4 regions of the Streptomyces sp. NPDC031474 genome follow, and region 4 is predicted to be linked to each of the others. Evidence: riboswitches for the same ligand, from Rfam matches in the RefSeq annotation. Region 4 holds a riboswitch; each other region holds the start of a gene.
What was found. Region 4 has a riboswitch for cyclic di-AMP ahead of ACZ5SK_RS12680 (transglycosylase family protein). Riboswitches for the same ligand answer to the same signal wherever they lie in the genome.
Positions count from the first base shown of each region.

Region 1: another riboswitch for cyclic di-AMP. It lies ahead of ACZ5SK_RS23205 (M23 family metallopeptidase); the one in region 4 lies ahead of ACZ5SK_RS12680 (transglycosylase family protein).
Region 2: another riboswitch for cyclic di-AMP. It lies ahead of ACZ5SK_RS38805 (C40 family peptidase); the one in region 4 lies ahead of ACZ5SK_RS12680 (transglycosylase family protein).
Region 3: another riboswitch for cyclic di-AMP. It lies ahead of ACZ5SK_RS27570 (M23 family metallopeptidase); the one in region 4 lies ahead of ACZ5SK_RS12680 (transglycosylase family protein).

Region 1 covers NZ_JBVIJX010000010.1:385,024-390,602, reverse strand. The annotation lists gene ACZ5SK_RS23225 (SGNH/GDSL hydrolase family protein) at 1-438, opposite strand, end outside; gene ACZ5SK_RS23220 (DUF6250 domain-containing protein) at 565-1,272, opposite strand; gene ACZ5SK_RS23215 (hypothetical protein) at 1,287-1,475, opposite strand; gene ACZ5SK_RS23210 (GDSL-type esterase/lipase family protein) at 1,472-2,548, opposite strand; gene ACZ5SK_RS23205 (M23 family metallopeptidase) at 2,816-3,712, opposite strand; cyclic di-AMP (ydaO/yuaA leader) riboswitch at 3,717-3,874, opposite strand; gene ACZ5SK_RS23200 (alpha-galactosidase) at 4,179-5,579, opposite strand, start outside.
Region 2 covers NZ_JBVIJX010000022.1:142,004-147,582, forward strand. The annotation lists gene pcrA (DNA helicase PcrA) at 1-1,810, opposite strand, end outside; cyclic di-AMP (ydaO/yuaA leader) riboswitch at 2,066-2,231, shown strand; gene ACZ5SK_RS38805 (C40 family peptidase) at 2,239-3,405, shown strand; gene ACZ5SK_RS38810 (tellurite resistance/C4-dicarboxylate transporter family protein) at 3,749-4,756, shown strand; gene ACZ5SK_RS38815 (hypothetical protein) at 4,734-5,087, opposite strand; gene ACZ5SK_RS38820 (C40 family peptidase) at 5,549-5,579, shown strand, end outside.
Region 3 covers NZ_JBVIJX010000013.1:119,479-125,057, reverse strand. The annotation lists gene ACZ5SK_RS27585 (bifunctional acetate--CoA ligase family protein/GNAT family N-acetyltransferase) at 1-129, opposite strand, end outside; gene ACZ5SK_RS27580 (HPr family phosphocarrier protein) at 307-588, shown strand; gene ACZ5SK_RS27575 (GntR family transcriptional regulator) at 716-1,411, opposite strand; gene ACZ5SK_RS27570 (M23 family metallopeptidase) at 1,600-2,343, opposite strand; cyclic di-AMP (ydaO/yuaA leader) riboswitch at 2,358-2,523, opposite strand; gene ACZ5SK_RS27565 (M16 family metallopeptidase) at 2,746-4,134, opposite strand; gene ACZ5SK_RS27560 (M16 family metallopeptidase) at 4,131-5,480, opposite strand.
Region 4 covers NZ_JBVIJX010000005.1:436,252-441,830, forward strand. The annotation lists gene ACZ5SK_RS12665 (hypothetical protein) at 1-178, shown strand, start outside; gene ACZ5SK_RS12670 (cytochrome P450 family protein) at 175-1,515, shown strand; gene ACZ5SK_RS12675 (LysM peptidoglycan-binding domain-containing protein) at 1,717-2,820, shown strand; cyclic di-AMP (ydaO/yuaA leader) riboswitch at 3,025-3,195, shown strand; gene ACZ5SK_RS12680 (transglycosylase family protein) at 3,199-3,906, shown strand; gene eno (phosphopyruvate hydratase) at 4,321-5,579, shown strand, end outside.

The DNA of each region.
Region 1 (5,579 bases), on a different contig from region 4:
GTCGGCGATGGCACGGACATGCCCGTTGTAGGTGGCGATCTTGCCGCGCAGGTGCTTGAGCACAGGAACGCCACGGGTGTCGAAGCCGGTGGTCACCATGACCGTGCCGGCTGCGGCGGTCAGGGACGCGATCGCGCGCTCGAAGCACTCTGCGACCTCGTCCGGGTCGGTGCCGGGACGAAGGATGTCGTTGCCGCCCGCACAGAAGGAGACCAGGTCCGGGGCGAGCCGCACCGCCCTGGGGAGTTGGTCCTCCACGATCTGGTCGAGCAGCTTTCCGCGGACCGCGAGGTTGGTGTAGTTGAAATCGCCTTCGGGCCGCCGGTCCGCGAGAAGCACCGCGAACCGGTCCGCCCAGCCGACGAACGCCCCGTCGGGGCCGGGGTCGCCGACGCCCTCGGTGAAGCTGTCCCCCACCGCCACGTACGACCCGATCACTGATCTGTTGTCATTCTTCGAATCGTCTGCCACAGCAGTTCATGATTCACCTTCGAATGTGACTTACGCGACCGTAGGAAGGGGTTGACGGACGGTGAGATAAGCCACTGCTAAAGAGTTGGCCAATCAGGGAATAAGGGACCACACCCGGAAGTCGTTGATGCGGAAGTGGCTCCAGGTGGTCCGGAACGCGAAGTGCCCCGCGGTGTACGGCTCCGGGTCGGTGTAGTCGAAGACGAGCCGCCCGTTGTTCCACCAGCGCACGGCCGAGCCGTCGGAGACGATGCGCACATGGTTCGGCTCGTTCGCAACGAGCAGCGGCTCGGTGTAGTCGTAGATCAGCGGGCGCACCCCGGCCTCGCCGACGTAACGGCGCAGCCGGGTGGTGGTGTTGGTGTTGGCGCCGTAACCGGCGTAGTACGTCTTGAGGTAGTCGTACTCGGCCAGGGCGCCGCCGCGCGGGGTGGCAAAGAGGTCGTGCGGGGAACGGACGTCAACGGCGTTCCAGAAGTTGTTGAGGTCGGACACGCGGTCGTTGACCCCACCCGCGGAGACGGGCGTGGCGACGTATTCGAGGACGTACGCTCCTTCGAGCGGCCGCCTGAACCAGATCGTGGCCCCGGCGGGCACATCGACCTCCAGGGCGCCGTGGGAGGCGGTGACGGTCCCGCCCTTCTCCAGTTCCACCGCCCACTTGCGCAGACCGTGGCGGAAGTCGTCGTGGGCGATCAGCCGGCGGTGACGGGGTGTGGCGCTCGCGGCGCCCGCGGGGGCGAGGGCGGCCAGGGCGGCGCCGGCGGCGAGGGCTCCGAATGCTCTGCGCGTGGTCGACACGGGAAGCGGCTCCTTCAGTGGGCGGGGTGGGTGAGGGACGGCCTCGGCACCCGGCGGGTCTCGGGGCCGGGGTGGTGGTCGGTGTACGTGGACTGCGGGTGGCCGCACCCGGTCCAGCCCGGGCGGTGCGCGGGGTACTGGGCGAGCGTGCAGTGGCGGGCGACGGTGACGGCGGCGGCTCTTCGAGCGCGGGTGGCGTTCACCGGCGACCTTGCGCGAGGTTTTTGATGAGGGCGACGAGGCGGTCGGCCGCCTTGCGGTGACCTTGGGCGCTCGGGTGGACGGCACCGTGGAAGTCGCCGTCCGCCGCCGAGAGCCAGCCGGTCGTGTCGACGAACTCCGTGCGGGCATCGGCGAGTTCGGCGGCCACCGCGGCGATGTCGGCGGCGTGCGACCCGTCGAAGGGACGCAGGGCGAGGATGCGGGCGTGCGGGGCGGCCGACCGCAGGCGCTCCAGGTAGGCGCGGTAGGCGGCACGGAACTCGGTGGAGCCGTAGGCGGCGTCGTTGGTGCCCTGGTTGACGACGATCACGTCGGCGTCGCGGTCCGGGCGCGCCGGGGAGCCCGCGAAGTTCCAGCCGTACGCGTCACCGGCGGTCGGCACTCCCCCGTTGCCGGTCTGGAGCACACCCTGCCGACCGAACCCGACCTGGGTGAGCGAGGCGTGCAGGGCATCGGCGACGAGGGTCGGGTACGCGGCCGTCCCGTCGGCGCAGTCGGAGGTGTTGACCTCGCAGAGCGCCATCACACCCTGAGTGATGGAGTCGCCGTAGAACGCCAACTCACCGGCTCTGACGAAATGTTGGCCGAGGAGGCGGCCCTTGAGCCCGGTCAGGACGACCCCGGTCTCCAGCGGGGGCGTCCACCGGCCGGCCCGCGAGTAGACGTCCTTCACGGACAGCTCGACCGTGTGCGGGCCCCGCCCGGTCGCCGTGATCGCGAGATCGGCGCGGTCGACGGCGTACAGCTTCTTCGGGCCTCCGTCGACCGACACGTACACCTGTGCGGGCACGGTGACCGACGAGACGTCGAACAGGGCGTGGACAGCGCCGCCCGCGAACCGGAACCGCAGCCGGGAACCGGAGTTGACGGTGATCGCGGCCTCGCCGGTACGGCCCCAGTGCCCCTCGTAGACGAGTCGCCGGTCATCGGGACGGACGCGGTCCGTGCCGCCGGACGCGGCCGAGGCGGACGGTGCGACGCCGGCCAGGAGCGCCACGGCCGCCGCAGTGCTCAGGAACCGGTTGAGGACGATGCGTCGGTCGGCGCCGGACACGGGACCTCCGAAGAACGATAGAAAGCGCTTGCTCCCTGACGGAGATCACTGTGGCCCCACCCTGGCCCGTCTGTCGAGGGGGACGAAAAGGGCTGCCACACGACCGCAACGAAACGATCATGAACACGCAAGGCACGGTCGGCGGGCCCGGCACGCGCACACACCGAAGGCCGGACCCGGGGATCGGGGTCCGGCCTTCGGCTGCGTGTCAGGCGTGTCAGGCGGGTGGCGCGCCAGGCGTGGTCAGGCGTGCGGTCGTCGGCGGGGTCAGCCGACGGCGACACCGTGCGAGCGGAGGTAGGCGACCGGGTCCACGTCCGAGCCATAGTCCGGCGTGGTACGGATCTCGAAGTGCAGGTGCGGGCCGGTCACGTTGCCGGTCGCACCGGACAGGCCGATCTGCTGGCCCTCGGTCACGGTCTGGCCGGCCGAGACGGAGAGCTGCGAGAGGTGACCGTACTGGGCGTAGTAGCCGTCGGCGAGCTTGATGACGACCTGGTTGCCGTACGCGCCGCCCCAGCCCGCGGAGACGACGGTGCCGGCGCCCACGGCCTTGAGGGAGGTGCCGGTCGGGACGACGAAGTCGACGCCGGTGTGGTAGCCGCTGGACCACATGCTGCCGGCCACGTGGTAACCGGTTCCGATGGTCGCGCCGGCCACGGGCAGGGTGTAACCGCTGGAAGTGCTGGTGGTCTTCTCGACGGCCTGGGTGGCCGCCTTCGTCGAGGCGGCCGAAGAGGACGAAGCCGACGACGACTTGGTGCTGCCGGTCGTGGCCTTCTTGCCGATCGACAGCTTCAGGCCGGGGTGGATCAGCGACGGGTCGCCGCCGATGGCCGCACGGTTGTCCTGGTACAGCTTCTGCCAGCCGCCGCCGACGTTCTGCTCGTCGGCGATCTTCGAGAGGTAGTCGCCGGACCGCACGATGTAGGTCCGGGCGCCCGTGGCGGCGGCCTTCTTCTGCGCCACCGGAACGGACTGCACGGCCTTTTCCGAAACAGACTGCGAGGCGGAGGACTGGGAAGCCGACTGCACGGGGGCGGCGTGGGCGCCGGTGGCGCCTATGAGCGGAAGGGCGAGCGCGGCGCCGCCGGTTCCGGCGACGGCGAGGGAACGGGTGAAGCGCTGGGACTTGGGACGGCGGTGTTTACCCTTCGCGGGCATGACGAATTCCTCTCCGGCGCCTGCGAGGTGAGCTGTCGGGTGCGGACTGGAGATGTCCGGCCGCGCCGAGGCGCGGCTTTACCCCAAGCCTGTTCCGGGACCGGAACAGGCGGTTCTACCTGTGGGTCCCCCGCTCCTGCCGGGTACGGGTGAGTGTGCGGACACCGGGCGGCGGCAGGATTAGGCGTCCGTCCGGATTGGTGTGGAACGTAAGCGACCAGGACACACAGGGACAAGCAGAGGTTGCACGGACAACGCATTTCTCTTGATCCGCTGTGGGAATTCCCGGTCACGCTCCGTCAATCAATAGGCCCGCTTTTCGTCAAACCCCCTAGAAAGGCATGCAAATTACGTGAGCATGACGCGCGACATACGGTCACGAATATGACGCTGCTCACGTGGGACTTCCCCAGGTTTCCTTATTCCACAGCGAGTTGGAATTAAGGCTCCAATTCGGACAGAACACTCAGATGTGACGCAGTCGGATAACCGTCGCATCAAGGTCGCCCCGCAGTCCGGTCCGCAGCCCGTGGTGCAGCAGCACGGCCCCTCGGTGCACTTCACCCGTTTCACGGCATTCGTACGACGCCGTCGGGTCGAGCCCGCGCAGCCGCAGCGCCGGAACGGGCTCGCCGAACCGCTGCGCCTGAAGCCAGGCGAGGACGACCGCCTCGTCGCCGCGCACGTACTGGACGGCACTCAGGCCGCCGGCCGGGGGCCGCAGCCGGTAGAGGTCCCCGTGCTGCACGAGAGGCCGGATCTCCTTGTAGAGGCTCACCCACTCCCGCGCCTCGGCCAGCTCCTCCTCGCCCCATTCGGAGAGGTCCCCGCCGACCCCGAGCACCCCGGCCATGGCGCTGACGAACCGGAAGCGCAGCGAGCTGACCCGGCCGTTGAGCTGGGCGTTCGGGCTGTCCGTGACCCAGGCGGCCATGACCCTGGCGGGGTGGATCTGACTGAAACCGTGCTGGATGTCGAGCCGGTCGAGGGGGTCGGTGTTGTCGGAGGTCCACACCTGGTCGGTGCGGCTCATGATCCCGAGGTCGATGCGTCCGCCGCCGCCCGAGCAGGACTCGAAGGCGACGCCCGGGTGGGCGGCCCGCAGCCGGTCCAGCAGGGCGTAGAGGGCCCGCACATGGTCCACCCAGAGGCGCTGCGGGTAGGGATCGTCCGGCCAGCCGGCGTCGGTGAAGCAGCGGTTGAAGTCCCACTTCACATAGTCGACGGGGGCACTGGACAGGAGGGCGTCGAGCTGCCCCCAGAGGTACTCCTGGACGTCCTCGCGCGCGAGGTTCAGTACGAGCTGATTACGGAACTCCGTCCGCTTTCGCCCCGTTTGGAACTGCACCCAGTCGGGGTGCGCCCGGTACAGCTCGCTGTCGGGGTTGACCATCTCGGGCTCGACCCAGATGCCGAACTGCATACCGAGGGCGTGCACATAGTCGGCGAGCGGCTTGAGCCCGTTCGGGAAGCGGTCGGGGTTGGGCCGCCAGTCGCCGAGCCCGGCGTGGTCGCCGGTGCGCGCCCCGAACCAGCCGTCGTCGACGACGAACAGCTCGACGCCGATCGCCGCGGCGCGCCGGGCGAGGGTCGCCTGCTGTTCCTCGGAGATGTCGAAGTAGGTGGCCTCCCATGAGTTGAACAGCACGGGCCGGTCCCCTTCGGCGTCCGGGATCACGTGCGCCCGCTGGTAGGCGTGCCAGGTGCGGCTCGCGCCGCCGAACCCGGCGTCGCTCCACAGACCGGCGAAGACGGGCGTGGTGAAGGACTCCCCCGTCGCAAGGCGCAGCAGGCCCGAGTCGTCGTAGCCGGCGCCGCCGGTGATCTGCACGCGCGCGTCGGGGAGTTGGGCGACGGCGATCCGCCA
Region 2 (5,579 bases), on a different contig from region 4:
TCTCCTGCTCGAACTCCAGGGCCACCGCGGCCAGTTCCTGGAGGTTCTCGATACGGGTCTCGTCCTGCGGGTCGGTGGAGGCCTGCAACTCGGCGAGGTAGCCGGTGCGTTCGAGCACCGCCTCCAGGACCGTCGCGGGCCCCGCGCCCGACTCGACGATCGTACGGAGCTCGTCCATCAGCGCGTTGAACCGCTTCACGGCGTTCGTCGACCGCGAGGCCATGCCGTAAGCCTCGTCGACGCGCCGCAGCGCCTGCGGGAAGCTGATCTTCTCGCGCTGGGACAGGGCGTCGATCATCGCCTCGGCACGCTCGCCGATGCCGCGCTTGGGCACGTTGAGGATCCGGCGCAGCGGCACCGAGTCCTCGGGGTTGGCCAGCACGCGCAGGTAGGCCAGGACGTCCCGGACCTCCTTGCGCTCGTAGAAGCGGACGCCGCCGACGACCTTGTAGGGCAGGCCGACTCGGATGAAGATCTCTTCGAAGACACGGGACTGGGCGTTGGTGCGGTAGAAGACGGCGACGTCACCGGCCTTCGCGTCGCCGGCGTCCGTCAGCCGGTCTATCTCGTCGGCGACGAACTGCGCCTCGTCGTGCTCGGTGTCGGCGACGTAGCCGGTGATGCGCGCGCCCGCGCCCGCGTTGGTCCACAGGTTCTTGGGGCGGCGGGCCTCGTTGCGCTCGATGACCGCGTTGGCGGCGGACAGGATCGTCTGCGTGGAGCGGTAGTTCTGCTCCAGCAGGATCGTCGTCGCGTCCGCGTAGTCCTCCTCGAACTGGAGGATGTTGCGGATCGTCGCGCCCCGGAAGGCGTAGATCGACTGGTCGGCGTCACCGACGACGCAGAGCTCGGCGGGCGGCACGTCGTACTCGTTCGGGGGCACGTCGACAGGGTGCTCAGAGGTGCCGACCAGCTCCCTGACCAGGGCGTACTGGGCGTGGTTGGTGTCCTGGTACTCGTCGACGAGGACGTGACGGAAGCGGCGGCGGTAGTGCTCGGCGACGTCCGGGAAGGCACGCAGCAGGTTGACCGTCGTCATGATCAGGTCGTCGAAGTCGAGGGCGTTCGCCTCGCGCAGCCGCGACTGGTACATGGCGTAGGCCTGGGCGAGGGTCTTCTCGAAGCCGTCGGCGGCCTGGGCGGCGAAGTCCTCCTCGTCGATCAGCTCGTTCTTGAGGTTGCTGATCTTGGCACTGAAGGACTTGGGCGGGTAGCGCTTGGGGTCGAGGTCCAGGTCGCGGCAGACCAGGGCCATCAGGCGCTTGGAGTCGGCGGCGTCGTAGATCGAGAACGACGACGTGAAGCCGAGCTTCTTGCTCTCCCGGCGCAGGATGCGCACGCACGCGCTGTGGAACGTCATCACCCACATCGCGTTCGCGCGCGGGCCGACGAGCTGCTCGACGCGCTCCTTCATCTCGCCCGCGGCCTTGTTGGTGAAGGTGATCGCGAGGATCTGCCCCGGGTGCACGTTGCGCTCGGCCAGCAGGTGGGCGATGCGGTGGGTGAGCACGCGCGTCTTGCCGGAGCCGGCGCCGGCCACGATGAGCAGCGGGGTGCCGGCGTGGACGACCGCCGCGCGCTGGTTGTCGTTCAGCCCCTCCAGGAGCGCCGCCGCGTCCAGCGCCGGGCGCGGGGCGCCGCCGCGGTAGTAGGCATCCCGGTCCGGAGGCACGTCGAACTTCCCGCCGAACAGATCGTCCGGAACCGACTCCGGTCCGTGATCGTCCTCGGGCGGCGGCGGGGGCTCCTCCTCGTGGGCACGGGGGCCCTGGAGGTCCGCCAGGAAGCTGTCGTCAAAGAGGCTGCTCATCGCTCTCCGAGTCTAGGGGGCGCCACTGACAACCGGCCGCCCTCCCGGAAACATCTCCCCCACCCACCCTCCGGCAGTCGGCCGTCACGATCCGCGACCGACGTGCTCGAAGCACGAGATCACAGCCCGAGGTCACGGAAATGTATCGGGCATATCACCCATCAACCTTCACACGGGCCACACGAGTTGGCTACCGTGCCGGACAGGCCGTACGAACCCCACCGGCGAACCCCGCCGGGCCGCGCGGCCTCCGCCGAGTCCGACGCGCCCGCTCGCGCCAGCCGGAGCCGGGGACCCACCGAAACCCTGGGGTGAATCGGCCCAACTCCCTCTCGGGGAGGCGGCCGTAGGGCAACCCTTCCGATGATCTACCCGCCCGAACCCGACAGCTAACCCGGTAGGCGGAGCACTGGAAGGAGTCGCCTCCCTTGGCGTCGCAGCACCGCAAGCCGCGCTCCGCGGGCCCGCGCGTGGCCGGCATCCGCACGCCCGCCCTCGCCACCGCCGCCCTGACGTCCGTGGCCCTGCTCTCCCAGACGGCGAACGCCGCCCCGCCGGACGACGGCAAGCCAAGCCTGGAGGAGGTCGAGAAGAAGGTCGACGACCTCTATCGCCAGGCGGAGTCGGCGACCGAGAAGTACAACGCCGCCAAGGAGAAGACGACCAAGCAGCGCAAGCAGGTCGACGGCCTCCTGGACGACGTCGCGCAGCGCACCCAGAAGCTCAACGAGGCGCGGCAGGAGCTGGGTTCCTATGCCGCGGCCCAGTACCGCACCGGCGCCTCCGCGCCCGACACGGCGACCTTCCTGCTCTCGGACACCCCGCAGGACTACTTCGACCAGAAACAGCTGATGAGCCGGCTGACCGACCGCGAGAAGGGTGCGGTCGACGACTTCGTCACCGAGCAGTCGGCGACGATGCAGAAGCGCCGGGAGGCCGCGGAGAGCCTCGCGTCGCTCACCGACACGCAGAGCGACCTGAAAACCGCCAAGGCCACCGTCCAGAAGAAGCTCGGCGACGCCCGCGAACTGCTGTCCCGGCTGACGGCCCAGGAGAAGGCCCGCCTCGCGGCGATCGAGAAGCAGAAGCAGGAGGAGGCCGCGCGCCAGGCGGCGGAACTCGCCCGCCGGCAGGCGGCGGAGCAGGCCGCAGCGCAGCAGGAGAGCGGCACGGGCTCGTCGAGCACGGGGTCCGGTTCCAGCTCCACCTCCACGTCCACCGCGGACTCCACGTACGCCACCAAGGCCGAGAAGGCGCTCGCCTTCGCCCGCGCGCAGATCGGCAAGCCGTACGTCTGGGGCGCCACGGGCCCCGACTCCTACGACTGCTCCGGCCTCACCCAGGCCGCCTGGAAGGCCGCCGGCGTCACCCTCCCGCGCACCACCTACGACCAGGTGAACGCCGGCACCACCGTCTCCCTCGCCGACGCCCGGCCCGGCGACCTGGTCTTCTTCTACGACGACGTCAGCCACGTCGGCGTCTACATAGGCAACGGCATGATGATCCACGCCCCGAAGCCCGGCGCCTACGTCCGCGAGGAGTCGATCTACTACGCCGGCGAGTCGATCATCCACAGCGTGGTACGCCCGGCTTGAGCACAGACGTGCGCGCGTAGGCCAGCCGCTTCCGGTGGGCCACGCGCGCGTGGCCTGCGTGGCGGCCACGCGCGCGTGAGCGTCGCGGCGGGCGCACGCGCGCGTGGGGTTCGTTCGCGAAGGCGGAGGCGGGAGCGGGCAGTGGGCTTCGCCGCCGGCGGGGGTGGGGGCCGGCCGCGCTGAGCGGCCGCGTGACACGACTTGCGCCTGCACGGGCCCTGGACACCCCGCGCTCACAGCCTCCCGGCGCGCCCCTCCCCCGCGCCTGCACCCGCGCGTATTTCTGGTCGCCCGCGCGCGTGCCCCGCTCATGGGGTGTGTCGTGCTCCCTAGCATCAGGCGCATGCCCGGCTCCTCGGCTCGTCCCTCGCCCGCGCCCTCTCCCGGCTCCGCTCTCCGCCTCTGGTGGACGCGGAGGCCGCCGGCGGCCGGGTCCGCGGTGATGGCGACCGGGATCGTGTCGGTCGGCCTGCACCTCACGGGATACGACGTGCTGTCCCGCGTCACTCTGGCGATGGCGGGCGTCGCGTGGGCGGCGCTGGCGGCGGACTTCGTCGTCCGCCTGCTGCGGGCGCCCGAGCGGTGGCTGGCCGAGGCGGGCACGCCAGGGGCGCTGACCGCCGTGGCGGCGACGACCGTGCTCGGCACCGGCCTCTGCGCGCTCGGCCGGCGGACCCCCGCCGAGGCGCTGCTGGCGCTGGCGGCGGTGCTGTGGCCCGTGCTGTTCGTGACCGTCGTACGGCGGTGGAGGCGGGGCATGCCCGGGACGGTGTTCCTGGGCTGCGTGGCCACCCAGGGTCTCGCCGTGCTCGGAGCGGCCCTCGCCGCGGCGGAGTCCGCGGCCTGGCTCGCGCACACCGCGCTCGTGCTGTTCGGGCTCGGGATCGTGCTCTACTGCGTCGCCCTGGCCCTGTTCGACCTGCGCCAGGTGGCCGAGGGCCATGGGGACCAGTGGATCGCGGGCGGCGCCCTCGCCATCTCGGCGCTCGCCGGGGCGAAACTCCTCGCGGCCGACGACGGGGACCTGTACCTGTGGAACGGCGACGACACCGGTGTCCTGCGCACGGTGACCGTCGCACTCCTGGTGCTCGACCTGGCCTGGTGCGCCGTCCTGCTGATCGCCGAGGTCGCATGGCCCCGGCCGCGCTACGACGTGCGCCGCTGGGCGACGGCGTTCCCGCTGGGGATGACAGCGGCGGCGACCCTGTCCGTGGCCGCCGCCGTCGACGTCCCGGCGCTCAAGGGACCGGGGGAGGTGCTGCTGTGGGCGGCGGTGGCGGCGTGGCTGGTCGTCGCCGCTCTGGCACTCGCCGCAGCCCGCGCCTTGGTCAGGTCCAGAGCACCGCGATGAAGACGTTTGCCACGGTCAGCGCTCCGACCAGGCCGAACAGCGGCTTCTCCACCTTCTCGTCGTCCCGCTTCACATAGACGAGGCCGAGGATCACGATCAGCAGGGCCAGCTTCACACCGATCTTGATGTTGTTGATGTGCTGGTCGTCGGCCTGGTTGAGGCCGACCAGGATCACGCCGGTGACCAGCATCGTCGCCGCGCCGTGCAGCATCGCGGGAACGAACCGTGCCGTGCCCTGGCCCATCGCCTTCATCTGTGTGAGGAAGCCGCCCAGGAGCGCGGCGATGCCGATGATGTGCAGGCCGACGAAAAGATGGATGAGTACGTCCATGAAGCCGGATGCTAATCAGCCGCCCTCTCGCCGCCCGACACCGGCCCTCCCTACGGCATGTGCATATATGCGCTCCATAGCACCCGCCGCTCCGAAGATGTCCTGGAATCACCGCTTCGGTCAGCGCTCCGCGCGAACCTGACGTACCCGGTCCGCATTGTCGGTCACATACGGTCACCCGGCAGTCCGCTCACGTCACTTCCGTACTTCGCGTTACCGACCCGACATCAACCGGCCTAGCGTCCTCCCCCAGGTGACCGGCTCCCCACCGCCGCCCGGGCCAGGGGCGGCAGTCGGCCACCACCGCCGAGGAGTCCGGCGGCGTCCCGCTCCCCCGTGCGGGTCGTCGCCGGACGCGTCAGCCGCTCCCCTCGAGGCCGCCCGTCCGCTCCCCCACGGCGGTCACCCGGTAGGCGTGGGAGGACGGACGAGGCGGTCGTACGAAAGGACGTGCAGTCCCAGTGGCAGCGCACCGCAAGCCCCGACAGCGCT
Region 3 (5,579 bases), on a different contig from region 4:
GTAGAAGCTGACCAGGCGCTCGGCGTCATCGACGGTGATGGGGCGGATGCGTGCGGTGCCGCCGTCGCGCAGCACCACGTCGGCCTCCCAGTGGGCGGGGTACTCGTGCCGGTCCGACGCGCTCTGCATGGGGCCCAGAGTACGGCTCGCGTCCGACAACGGCGCGAGGCAGTCTGTGGAGGACGGATGCCGGATCGAGGCCGCGATCCGGCGACCGCGCGGGACGGGTCGTCCAGGACCCGTCCCTCACACGCTTCACGTGTGGAACACTGGTCTAGACAACCTGAACCTGAAGGGCAGCATCACATGGCTGAGCGCCGCGTCAACGTCGGCTGGGCCGAGGGCCTTCACGCCCGCCCCGCTTCCATCTTCGTCCGGGCCGCCACGGCCGCAGGCATCCCGGTGACGATCGCCAAGGCCGACGGCAACCCCGTCAACGCGGCCTCCATGCTGGCCGTGCTCGGCCTGGGCGCCCAGGGCGGCGAGGAGATCGTCCTCGCCTCCGAGGCCGAGGGGGCGGACGTCGCTCTCGACCGTCTCGCGAAGCTGGTCGCCGAGGGTCTCGAGGAACTCCCCGAGACCGTCTGATCAACCCCTGGTAATTGAGGGTTGCAGGGCTCGCCCGAATTATCGGGCGAGCCCTTCGCATTTCCCGTTCCCGGGCAGCAGAAATAATCCCCCGCGAATTATCTCCTCTTTGTATACGGCTCCCGTGTTAATGCCGCACGCTCGTCATGTTTACGGGAGGTTGCGAAGTCCTCACGCGGTCGATGCGCTCCGGTCCGCCGGAAAAGCGCAGTCGGTGCGCGGCCGTCGTGCGCTCGGTGTGCAGCGCCGTGATCGCCCGCGCGCGCTCCTGGTCGCCGCGCGCCACCGCGTCCACGATCGCGCCGTGCTCCGCCCAGGACTCCACCGGGTTGGCCGGCGCCTCCACCGTGTACATCCAGGCGATCTTGTGACGGAGCTGGGTGAGCATCGACGTCAGGGCATGGCTTCCGGAGGACTGGGCGAGCGTCTCGTGGAACCAGCCGCCCAGGGAGCGCAGATCCTCGCTGCTGCCCCTCCTGGCCCGCTCCTGGCCCAGCCGGACGAGGCCGCGCAGCACCTTCAGGTGGGCCTCCGTGCGCCGCTGGGCGGCCCGGGCGGCGCCGAGCGGCTCCAGGAGCATGCGCATCTCCAGCACGTCCGCGGCCTCCTGCTCGGTCGGCTCCGCGACGCACGCGCCCGCGTGCCGCCGCGTCACGACGAAGCCCTCGGCCTCCAGCGTGCGCAGCGCCTCCCGGACGGGGACGCGGGAAACGCCGTAGCGGCGGGCGAGGAGTTCCTCGGTGAGGCGGCTGCCGCGCTCGTAGACACCCGAGACGATGTCGTCCCGGACGGCCGTGCACACCGAGTGCGCCGGAATACGCATGACGGACCTCCGCCTTAATCCCCGTGAAACGTCGACGATTGACGTGTGTTCCGTGACTCTATTGCAATGAGCGGGAATTTCCGATGGCGGGCCGGAATCCATGGATATTTTTTGGACAGCAGTGCATCGAAAACGGCAAAAGCCCCGGCCGAGGGGGCCGGGGCTGGACGATCTGTCGCCGTGCGCCGTCAGACGTTCACACCGTGCTGGCGGAGGTAGGCGACCGGGTCGATGTCCGAGCCGTACTCCGCCGTGGTGCGGGCCTCGAAGTGCAGATGCGGACCGGTGACGTTGCCGGTCGCGCCGGACAGGCCGATCTGCTGGCCGGGAGTGACCTGCTGGCCCACCGAGACGCCGATGGACGACAGGTGCCCGTACTGGGTGTACGTGCCGTCGTTCATCTTGATGACCACCTGGTTGCCGTACGACCCGCCCCAGCCGGCCTCGACGACGGTGCCCAGGCCGACCGCGTGCACCGTGGTGCCGGTCGCGGCGTGGAAGTCGATGCCGGTGTGACTGCCGGAGGACCACAGCGAACTGCTGGCGTGGTAGCCGGTGGAGACGTAGGAACCCGTGATCGGCGGCACGAAGGCGTTGAGCCGCTTGCGCTCGGCCTCACGGGCGGCACGCACGCGTGCCTCGCGCTCCTCGACGGCCTTCTTGGCGGCCGCCTCGCGCGCGGCCTGCTCGTAGGCGGCCTTCTTCTGCACGGCGACCTGGTCGTCGATCTGGTCGGCGACGGCCTCGCCGGCGGTGACGACGGGGATCAGCCCGGTCTGCTCGGGGGTGGGCTCGGCGGCGAAGGCCGGGGCGGAGGCCACGGTGGCCATGACACCGGTGGTGGTGAGCGCCGCGACGCCCGCGGCGCGCGCGGTGGTGCGCTGCATCCGGCTGGGCCGACGGTGCTTCCCGGTGGCGCAGGTGAACGCCATGAAGTGGGGGGTGTCCTTTCCTTCCCTCTCGCCTACCGGGTTAGCTGACGGGTTCGGAGCAGGAAGGTCTCCTACGGACCCCCTCGCGGCTCGCGCGGGCGTCCGATTCACCCCAGGGACTTCACATGGGTCCCCGGCTCCCCTGGCTCGCGCCGTACGGGGACTCGGCGATGACTGTCCGCTGCCGCGGCTGCGGCGCACTGCCTGACGAACAGCCCGGACGAAGCTAAGCGGGACGGGTTTCAATCCTCAAACGAATCCCGGTTTTTGTAGCGCATGCCACAGGGCAGACAGGCAACCTCCGCCTCAATTCGGACACGCAGAGGCCCTGGTGACGTTTCCGTCGGCCAGGGCCCCTGCGCGCGCGTGCCGTTGGCGCGGCCACCGCGCCCGCCGGTCCGTCTACTCGGCGGACACGACCTTCACCTCGCCGATGCCGAGGGCCTCCACCGGCTCCTTGATCCGGGCCGCGTCGCCGACGAGGACGGTCACCAGCCGGTCCACCGGGAAGGCGTTCACGGCCGCCGCGGTGGCCTCCACGGTGCCGGTCGCGGCGAGCTGCTGGTACAGCGTCGCCTGGTAGTCGTCGGGCAGGTGCTGCTCGACCTGGTCGGCCAGCGTGCCCGCGACGGCCGCGGCGGTCTCGAACTTCAGCGGCGCCACCCCGACCAGGTTCTGCACGGCGACATCACGCTCGGCGTCGGTCAGGCCGCCCTCGGCGAGGGTGCGCAGCACCTTCCAGAGGTCCTCCAGGGCGGGACCGGTGTTCGGGGTGTCCACGGAGCCGCTGATGGCGAGCATCGCGGCGCCCGAGCCGTCCGGCGCGGACCGCAGGACCTGCCCGAAGGCGCGGACACCGTAGGTGTAACCCTTCTCCTCGCGCAGGACGCGGTCCAGGCGGGAGGTGAGGGTGCCGCCGAGGCAGTACGTGCCGAGCACCTGCGCGGGCCACACGCGGTCGTGCCGGTCGGCGCCGATCCGACCGATCAGCAGCTGCGTCTGCACGGCGCCGGGACGGTCCACGATGACGACCCTGCCGGTGTCGTCGGCGGTGACCGGCGGCACGGGCCGCGGCTGGGCCGAGGAGCCCGTCCACGCGCCCAGGGTGTCGCCGAGGAGGGCGTCCAGGTCGGTGCCGGTGAGGTCGCCGACGACCACGGCGGTGGCCGTGGCGGGGCGCACATGCCTGTCGTAGAACGCGCGCACGGCGGCGGAGTCGATCTTCTCGACGGTCTCCGCGGTGCCCTGGCGCGGGCGCGACATGCGCGCGGTGGCCGGGAACAGCTCCTTGGAGAGCTCCTTGGCGGCACGCCGCGAGGGGTTGGCGAGCTCGTGCGGGATCTCGTCCAGGCGGTTGCGGACGAGGCGCTCGACCTCGCTGTCGGCGAACGCGGGCGCCCTGAGGGCGTCGGCGAGCAGACCGAGGCCCTTGGGCAGCCGCGAGGCCGGCACTTCGAGGCTGAGGCGGACGCCGGGGTGGTCGGCGTGCGCGTCCAGGGTGGCGCCGCAGCGCTCCAGTTCGGCGGCGAACTCCTCGGCGGAGTGCTTGTCGGTGCCCTCGGAGAAGGCGCGCGCCATGATCGTGGCGACGCCGTCGAGGCCGGCCGGTTCGGCGTCCAGGGGCGCGTCGAGGAGGATCTCGACGGCGACGACCTGCTGGCCGGGGCGGTGGCAGTGCAGCACGGTCAGGCCGTTGGCCAGCGCTGCGCGGTCGGGCGCCGGGAACGCCCACGGCTTGGCCTCGCCCGCCGCGGGCTGGGGGTGGAAGTCCATCGTGGCGAGCTCGGTCACCGGGCCGCCTCCTCGTTCTCGTCCTGGTCGGCGGGGGCTTCGGCGGCGGTCGGCTCGTAGACGAGCACCGCGCGGTTGTCGGGGCGCAGTCGGGCCTTGGCGACCTCCTGCACCTCCTCGGGCGTCACGTCCAGCACCCGCTGGACGGCGGTCAGGGCGAGCTGCGGGTCGCCGAACAGGACGGCGTAGCGGCACAGTTCGTCGGCGCGGCCGGCCACCGTGCCGAGCCGGTCGAGCCACTCGCGCTCCAACTGGGCCTGGGCGCGCTCCATCTCCTCGGCCGTGGGGCCCTCCTCGGCGAACCGGGCGAGCTCCTCGTCGATGGCGGTCTCGATGACGGGCACCTCGACGTCACCGGACGTCTTCACGTCCAGCCAGCCCAGGGAGGGCGCGCCGGCGAGCCGCAGCAGGCCGAAGCCGGCCGCCACGGCCGTACGGTCGCGCCGCACGAGCCGGTTGTACAGGCGGGAGGACTCGCCGCCGCCCAGGATGGTGAGCGCCAGGTCGACGGCGTCGCACGCGCGCGTGCCGTCCTCGGGCAGGCGGTAGGCGGCCATCAGGGCGCGGGCCGGCACCTCCTCCTCGACGATCTCGCGCAACTGCTCGCCGATGACGTCGGGCAGCGAGCCGTCGCGAGGCTCGGGCTTGCCGTCGTGGCCGGGGATGGAGCCGAAGTACTTCTCGACCCAGGCGAGGGTCTCCTCGGGGTCGATGTCGCCGACCACGGACAGGACCGCGTTGTTGGGCGCGTAGTACGTCCGGAAGAACGCGCGCGCGTCCTCCAGGGTCGCCGCGTCCAGGTCGGCCATCGAGCCGATCGGCGTGTGGTGGTAGGGGTGGCCGTCCGGGTAGGCGAGGGCCGTCAGCTTCTCGAAGGCCGTGCCGTAGGGGACGTTGTCGTAGCGCTGGCGACGCTCGTTCTTGACGACGTCGCGCTGGTTCTCCATCGACTCGTCGTCGAGCGCCGCGAGCAGCGAGCCCATGCGGTCGGCCTCCAGCCAGAGGGCGAGCTCCAGCTGGTGGGCGGGCATGGTCTCGAAGTAGTTGGTGCGCTCGAAGCTGGTGGTGCCGTTGAGCGAACCGCCCGCTCCCTGGACCAGCTCGAAGTGGCCGTTGCCCTTGACCTGTCCGGAGCCCTGGAACATCAGGTGCTCGAAAAGGTGAGCAAGGCCGGTGCGACCCTTGACTTCGTGTCGTGAACCGACGTCGTACCAGAGGCACACCGCCGCGACGGGGGTCAGGTGGTCCTCCGAGAGCACCACGCGCAGGCCGTTGGCCAGGCGGTGCTCGGTCGCTGTCAGGCCCCCGGAGCCTGCCTGGGCTGTGGCCGTGTGACCCATGGGCATGTACGTCCCTTCCGATCGCGGACGCGGTCGTCGAAACCGCGGTTTTCCTGCCGGTCCTGCCACTGTATGCAAGCGTGTGGACGGTCGGCGAAGTTCCCG
Region 4 (5,579 bases):
GCAGGGGTGTGCGAACGGTGATCCCTACGCCGCCTACCGCCTGGCGTCCCTCCTCGACAAGCAGGGCGATCCCGCCGAAGCCGTCCTCTGGTACGGCAAAGCCGCCGACATGGGTCACCCGGGCGCGAGGAAGGCGCTCGCAGAGCGCGTCGAGGACCCCGCTACCGTCGAGGAGTGACCAACCAGCCCCGCCCTCCGACGGACATCCCGACGGACACCCCGACCGGCACCCCGACCGACACTCCGTCGGCTCCCACCCTCTTCACCTGGGAGTTCGCCACCGACCCCTACCCCGCCTACGCCTGGCTGCGCGAGCATGCGCCCGTGCACCGCACCCGGCTGCCCAGCGGGGTCGAGGCATGGCTGGTCACCCGTTACGCCGACGCCAAACAGGCCCTCGCCGACCAGCGGCTGTCCAAGAACCCCGCGCATCACGACGAGCCCGCCCACGCCAAGGGCAAGACCGGCATCCCCGGTGAGCGCAAGGCCGAGCTGATGACGCATCTGCTCAACATCGATCCGCCGGACCACACCCGGCTGCGACGGCTCGTCAGCAAGGCGTTCACGCCGCGCCGGGTCGCCGAGTTCGCGCCCCGCGTCCAGGAGCTGACGGATCGTCTGATCGACGGGTTCGCCGCCCGGGGAGAGGCCGACCTGATCCACGACTTCGCCTTCCCCCTCCCCATCTACGCCATCTGCGACCTTCTGGGCGTTCCCCGCGAGGACCAGGACGACTTCCGTGACTGGGCGGGGATGATGATCCGGCACGGCGGCGGGCCCCGCGGCGGGGTCGCGCGGTCGGTGAAGAAGATGCGCGGCTACCTGCTGGAGCTGATCCACCGCAAGCGCGCCGAGCTCCCCGCCGACCCGGTCCCCGGCGAGGACCTCATCTCGGGCCTGATCCGCGCCTCCGACCACGGCGAGCACCTCACCGAGAACGAGGCCGCGGCCATGGCCTTCATCCTTCTCTTCGCCGGCTTCGAGACCACCGTCAACCTGATCGGCAACGGCCTCCACGCCCTGCTTTCCCACCCGGAGCAGCGGGCGCGGTTGCAGACATCCCTCGCGGCCGGGCAGCGGGACCTGCTGGCGACGGGCGTGGAGGAACTCCTGCGCTACGACGGTCCCGTGGAGCTCGCCACCTGGCGGTTCGCGACCGAGCCGCTCAGCATCGGCGGGCAGGACATCGCGCCCGGCGACCCCGTGCTCGTCGTCCTGGCGGCCGCCGACCGCGACCCGGCCCGCTTCAACGCCCCCGACACGCTCGATCTCTCCCGTCGCGACAACCAGCATCTCGGTTACGGCCACGGCATCCACTACTGCCTGGGCGCCCCGCTGGCCCGGCTGGAGGGCCAGACGGCGCTGGCCACGCTGCTGACCCGGCTGCCCGACCTTCGACTGGCCGTGGATCCGGCCGACTTGAGGTGGCGTGGCGGGCTCATCATGCGGGGGCTGCGGACCTTGCCCGTGGAGTTCACTCCTGTGCAGTGCGAGCCCAGTCCGAGGGCACTCTGAGTGCATTTCTGACCGCACGCCAGCCGGACTGTGACCATTCGGGGAAGCGAAGGTGACCGATCCTCAACTTTGTGATCTTCACGTGATCTGCGCGGCATTAACTTGTGACAAGTGATCGTCTGCCGATACGTTCACTCGTCAGCGCGACGCGTCAGTCTCACCCGCCGCGCCGGTACTGCTGTCCAGAGAAAGGCCCCTCGCATGCTCTCCGGGAACGGTCGACACCGTCGCCCCCGCCAAGCCCCGGCGCTGCTCGTCGCGGCCGGAGTGACGGGCTCCGCCATCGCCATCCCGCTGCTCGCCGCCTCGGGCGCGAGTGCGGCCGACGGCACGGTGTGGGACAAGGTGGCGCAGTGCGAGACCGGCGGCTCGTGGAGCGCCGACAAGGGTGACGGCGAGTACGGCGGCCTGAGTCTGACCCAGAAGCAGTGGGAGACGTACGGGGGGCTCGACTTTGCGACGCGCCCCGACCTGGCCAGCCGCAACCAGCAGATCGCGGTGGCGCAGAAACTGCTCGCGGCCGAGAACATCGGCGCCTGGGGCACCTGTGGGCTGACCTCCGGGCTCACCCAGTCGAACGGCGCGCTGAACGTGGACACCGGCGTGGCGGACGACTCGTCCGACTCGTCTGCCTCCTCCGGATTGTCCGACCTGTCCAGGGGGTTGTCGGGCTCGTCGGGATCGTCCGGCTCCACGGGTTCCTCGAACTCTTCGGGCAGCGGTGACGGTTCGACCGGTTCGACTGGTTCCTCCGGGTCATCCGGCTCGTCCGGGTCATCCGACTCGTCCGGCAATTCATCGAGTTCACCCTCGGCGTCGCCTTCGTCCCCTTCGTCCTCCTCGTCCTCTTCCTCCCCGGGTGCGGGCGGCTCCATCGGCGCCGGCACGTCCGGCGGCTCCGGCGGTCAGGGTGACGCGCAGGCGACCGGCGGCTCGCCCACCGGGGTCCCGAAAGCGGACGACCCGGACAAGTCGGTCCAGGATGCGGGCTCTTGGAGCCTCGTCGACACCGGCTCCCTCGGCTCGGGCCGGCATCGCGGCGCCACCGCCGACGAGAACGCGACCAAGGGCGCGGCCGTCGACGATGCCGACGCCGCCGCCGTCGACGGCACCAAGACCGCCTCCGCCGGCCGGCACGCCGCGGCCACCTACGTCGTCCAGGAGGGCGACTCGCTCGCCTCCATCGCCGACTCCCTTGGCCTCGACGGCGGATGGCGCGCCCTCTATGCCGAGAACAAGGGCCTCATCGGTGCCGACCCGAGCGACATCGTCCCCGGTCAGACCCTCGACACAGGGGTTGAATAGGGCGCAAAACCCAAGAAAAACAGCGGGAGTTCACGTCACGCTTCGCGCCGAATGTCCGGTTTGGTGAAAGTGTGGGATGAGTCTCAGAAGCCCTGATCGTCTTTGAAATTCCGCGGATCGCGTGTCTACGGTCGTCCCGCTCGGCAACCCGAGCCCCGGCCGTCGCAACGCCGAATCCTGCCAGTGGCAGCCCGGGAACAGTCGTCGCGTCAAGCGCCGTAGGCAGGAGCGGGGGACCCAAGGTAAGCGCCGCACCGGGCAGTTGACCGGAGCGGCTTGGGGTGAAGCCGCGCCTCGTGAAAGCGAGAGCGTGGCCGGGCAACTCAACCGGCCCGAACCCGACAGCTCACCTCGCAGGCGTCGGTGAGGGGATCCACCATGCTGTTTTCCGGCAAGGGCAAGCACCGCCGTCCGTCCAAGGCCACCCGTGTCGCCGCGCTGGCCGGCGTCACCGGCGTCGCCATCGCCGCCCCGCTGATGGCGGCCGGCAGCGCCTCCGCCGCCACCGCCTCCGAGTGGGACGCGGTCGCCCAGTGCGAGTCCGGCGGCAACTGGTCCATCAACACCGGCAACGGCTACTACGGCGGCCTGCAGTTCTCCGCCTCCACCTGGGCCGCCTACGGCGGTACGCAGTACGCCGCGCAGGCCAACCAGGCCTCCAAGTCGCAGCAGATCGCCGTCGCCGAGAAGGTCCTCGCCTCCCAGGGCAAGGGCGCCTGGCCGGTCTGCGGCACGGGCCTGTCCGGCGCCGCCTACAACGGCAGCAGCTCCTCCGGCTCGTCGAGCAGCACCGGCGGCTCCAGCTCCAGCGGCTCGGACAGCAGCGCCGGCACCCGCTCGACCGAGAACCAGAGCGCCTCCCGCTCCACCGACCGCCCGGCCGCCTCCAAGACGGTCACCACGCCGACCGGCAAGAAGGTCAAGAAGGGCGACGGCGAGTACAAGGTCGTCAAGGGCGACACCCTCAGCTTCATAGCCGAGAAGCACAAGGTCAAGGGCGGCTGGCAGAAGCTGTTCCAGCTGAACAAGGACATCGTCGCGGACGCCGACCTCATCTACCCGGGTCAGCAGCTGCACCTGAAGTGATCCCCGGCTCCCAGAGCGGACCCAGAGAAGCCACAGCGCCCTCACATCCGAGGTCGGCACACTGAAGACCTCGTGAGGGTCACCCCCGTCCCCACGGGCTCCCCGCTCCGGTGCGTGTTCCCCCGTACGCACCGGAGCGGGGTTTCTCTTTGCCCGCTCGCCCCGCCGCCCCCTCTCTTGCCGCCCGCTCGCCCCGCCGCCCCCTCTCTTGCCGCCCGCTCTCTTCGCCGTCCCCCTCTCCCCGCGCGCTTTCTTCGCCTGTTTGTCATCCCCTCTTTGTTCCGAGCGGGAACAATGTGTACGGTCAGTTCGTCCACAGGGCGGTCGGTCGGCTGCCGACGCCCGTCGGGCGGTTAGGCTCTAGTCGCAAGGCCCACGGGCCCCGCACTCTCAGCGTCACATCCCAAGAAGGAGATGCTCGTGCCGTCCATCGACGTCGTCGTAGCCCGGGAAATCCTCGACTCGCGAGGGAACCCCACCGTCGAGGTCGAGGTCGGCCTCGACGACGGCAGCACCGGTCGTGCCGCCGTCCCGTCCGGCGCCTCCACCGGCGCCTTCGAGGCCATCGAGCTGCGCGACGGTGACCCGAACCGCTACCAGGGCAAGGGTGTCGAGAAGGCCGTCCTCGCCGTCATCGAGCAGATCGGCCCGGAGCTCGTCGGCTACGACGCCACCGAGCAGCGTCTGATCGACCAGGCCATGTTCGACCTGGACGCCACCGACAACAAGGGCTCGCTCGGCGCCAACGCCATCCTCGGCGTCTCCCTCGCCGTCGCCCACGCCGCCTCCGAGGCCAGCGACCTTCCGCTCTTCCGCTACCTGGGCGGCCCCAACGCGCACCTGCTGCCGGTGCCGATGATGAACATCCTGAACGGCGGCTCGCACGCCGACTCCAACGTGGACATCCAGGAGTTCATGATCGCCCCGATCGGCGCGGAGTCCTTCTCCGAGGCCCTGCGCTGGGGCACCGAGGTCTACCACACCCTCAAGAAGGTGCTGAAGGCCAAGGGTCTGTCCACCGGCCTCGGCGACGAGGGCGGCTTCGCCCCGAACCTCGGCTCCAACCGCGAGGCCCTCGACCTCATCCTCGAGGCCGTCAAGGAAGCCGGTTACGCGCCGGGCGAGCAGATCGCGCTCGCGCTCGACGTCGCCGCGTCCGAGTTCTACAAGGACGGCAAGTACCAGTTCGAGGGCAAGGACCGCTCCGCCGCCGAGATGACGGAGTACTACGAGGAGCTTGTGGCGGCCTACCCGCTCGTCTCCATCGAGGACCCGCTGTTCGAGGACGACTGGGCCGGCTGGAAGGTCCTCACCGACAAGCTCGGCGACAAGGTCCAGATCGTCGGCGACGACCTGTTCGTCACCAACCCCGAGCGTCTCGCCCGCGGCATCGAGGAGGGCGCCGCGAACGCCCTGCTCGTCAAGGTGAACCAGATCGGCTCGCTCACCGAGACGCTGGACGCCGTCGAGCTGGCCCAGCGCAGCGGCTTCAAGTGCATGATGTCGCACCGCTCCGGTGAGACCGAGGACGTCACCATCGCCGACCTCGCCGTCGCCACCAACTGCGGCCAGATCAAGACCGGCGCCCCGGCCCGCTCCGAGCGCGTCGCCAAGTACAACCAGCTGCTGCGCATCGAGGAGATCCTCGACGACGCCGCGGTGTACGCGGGCCG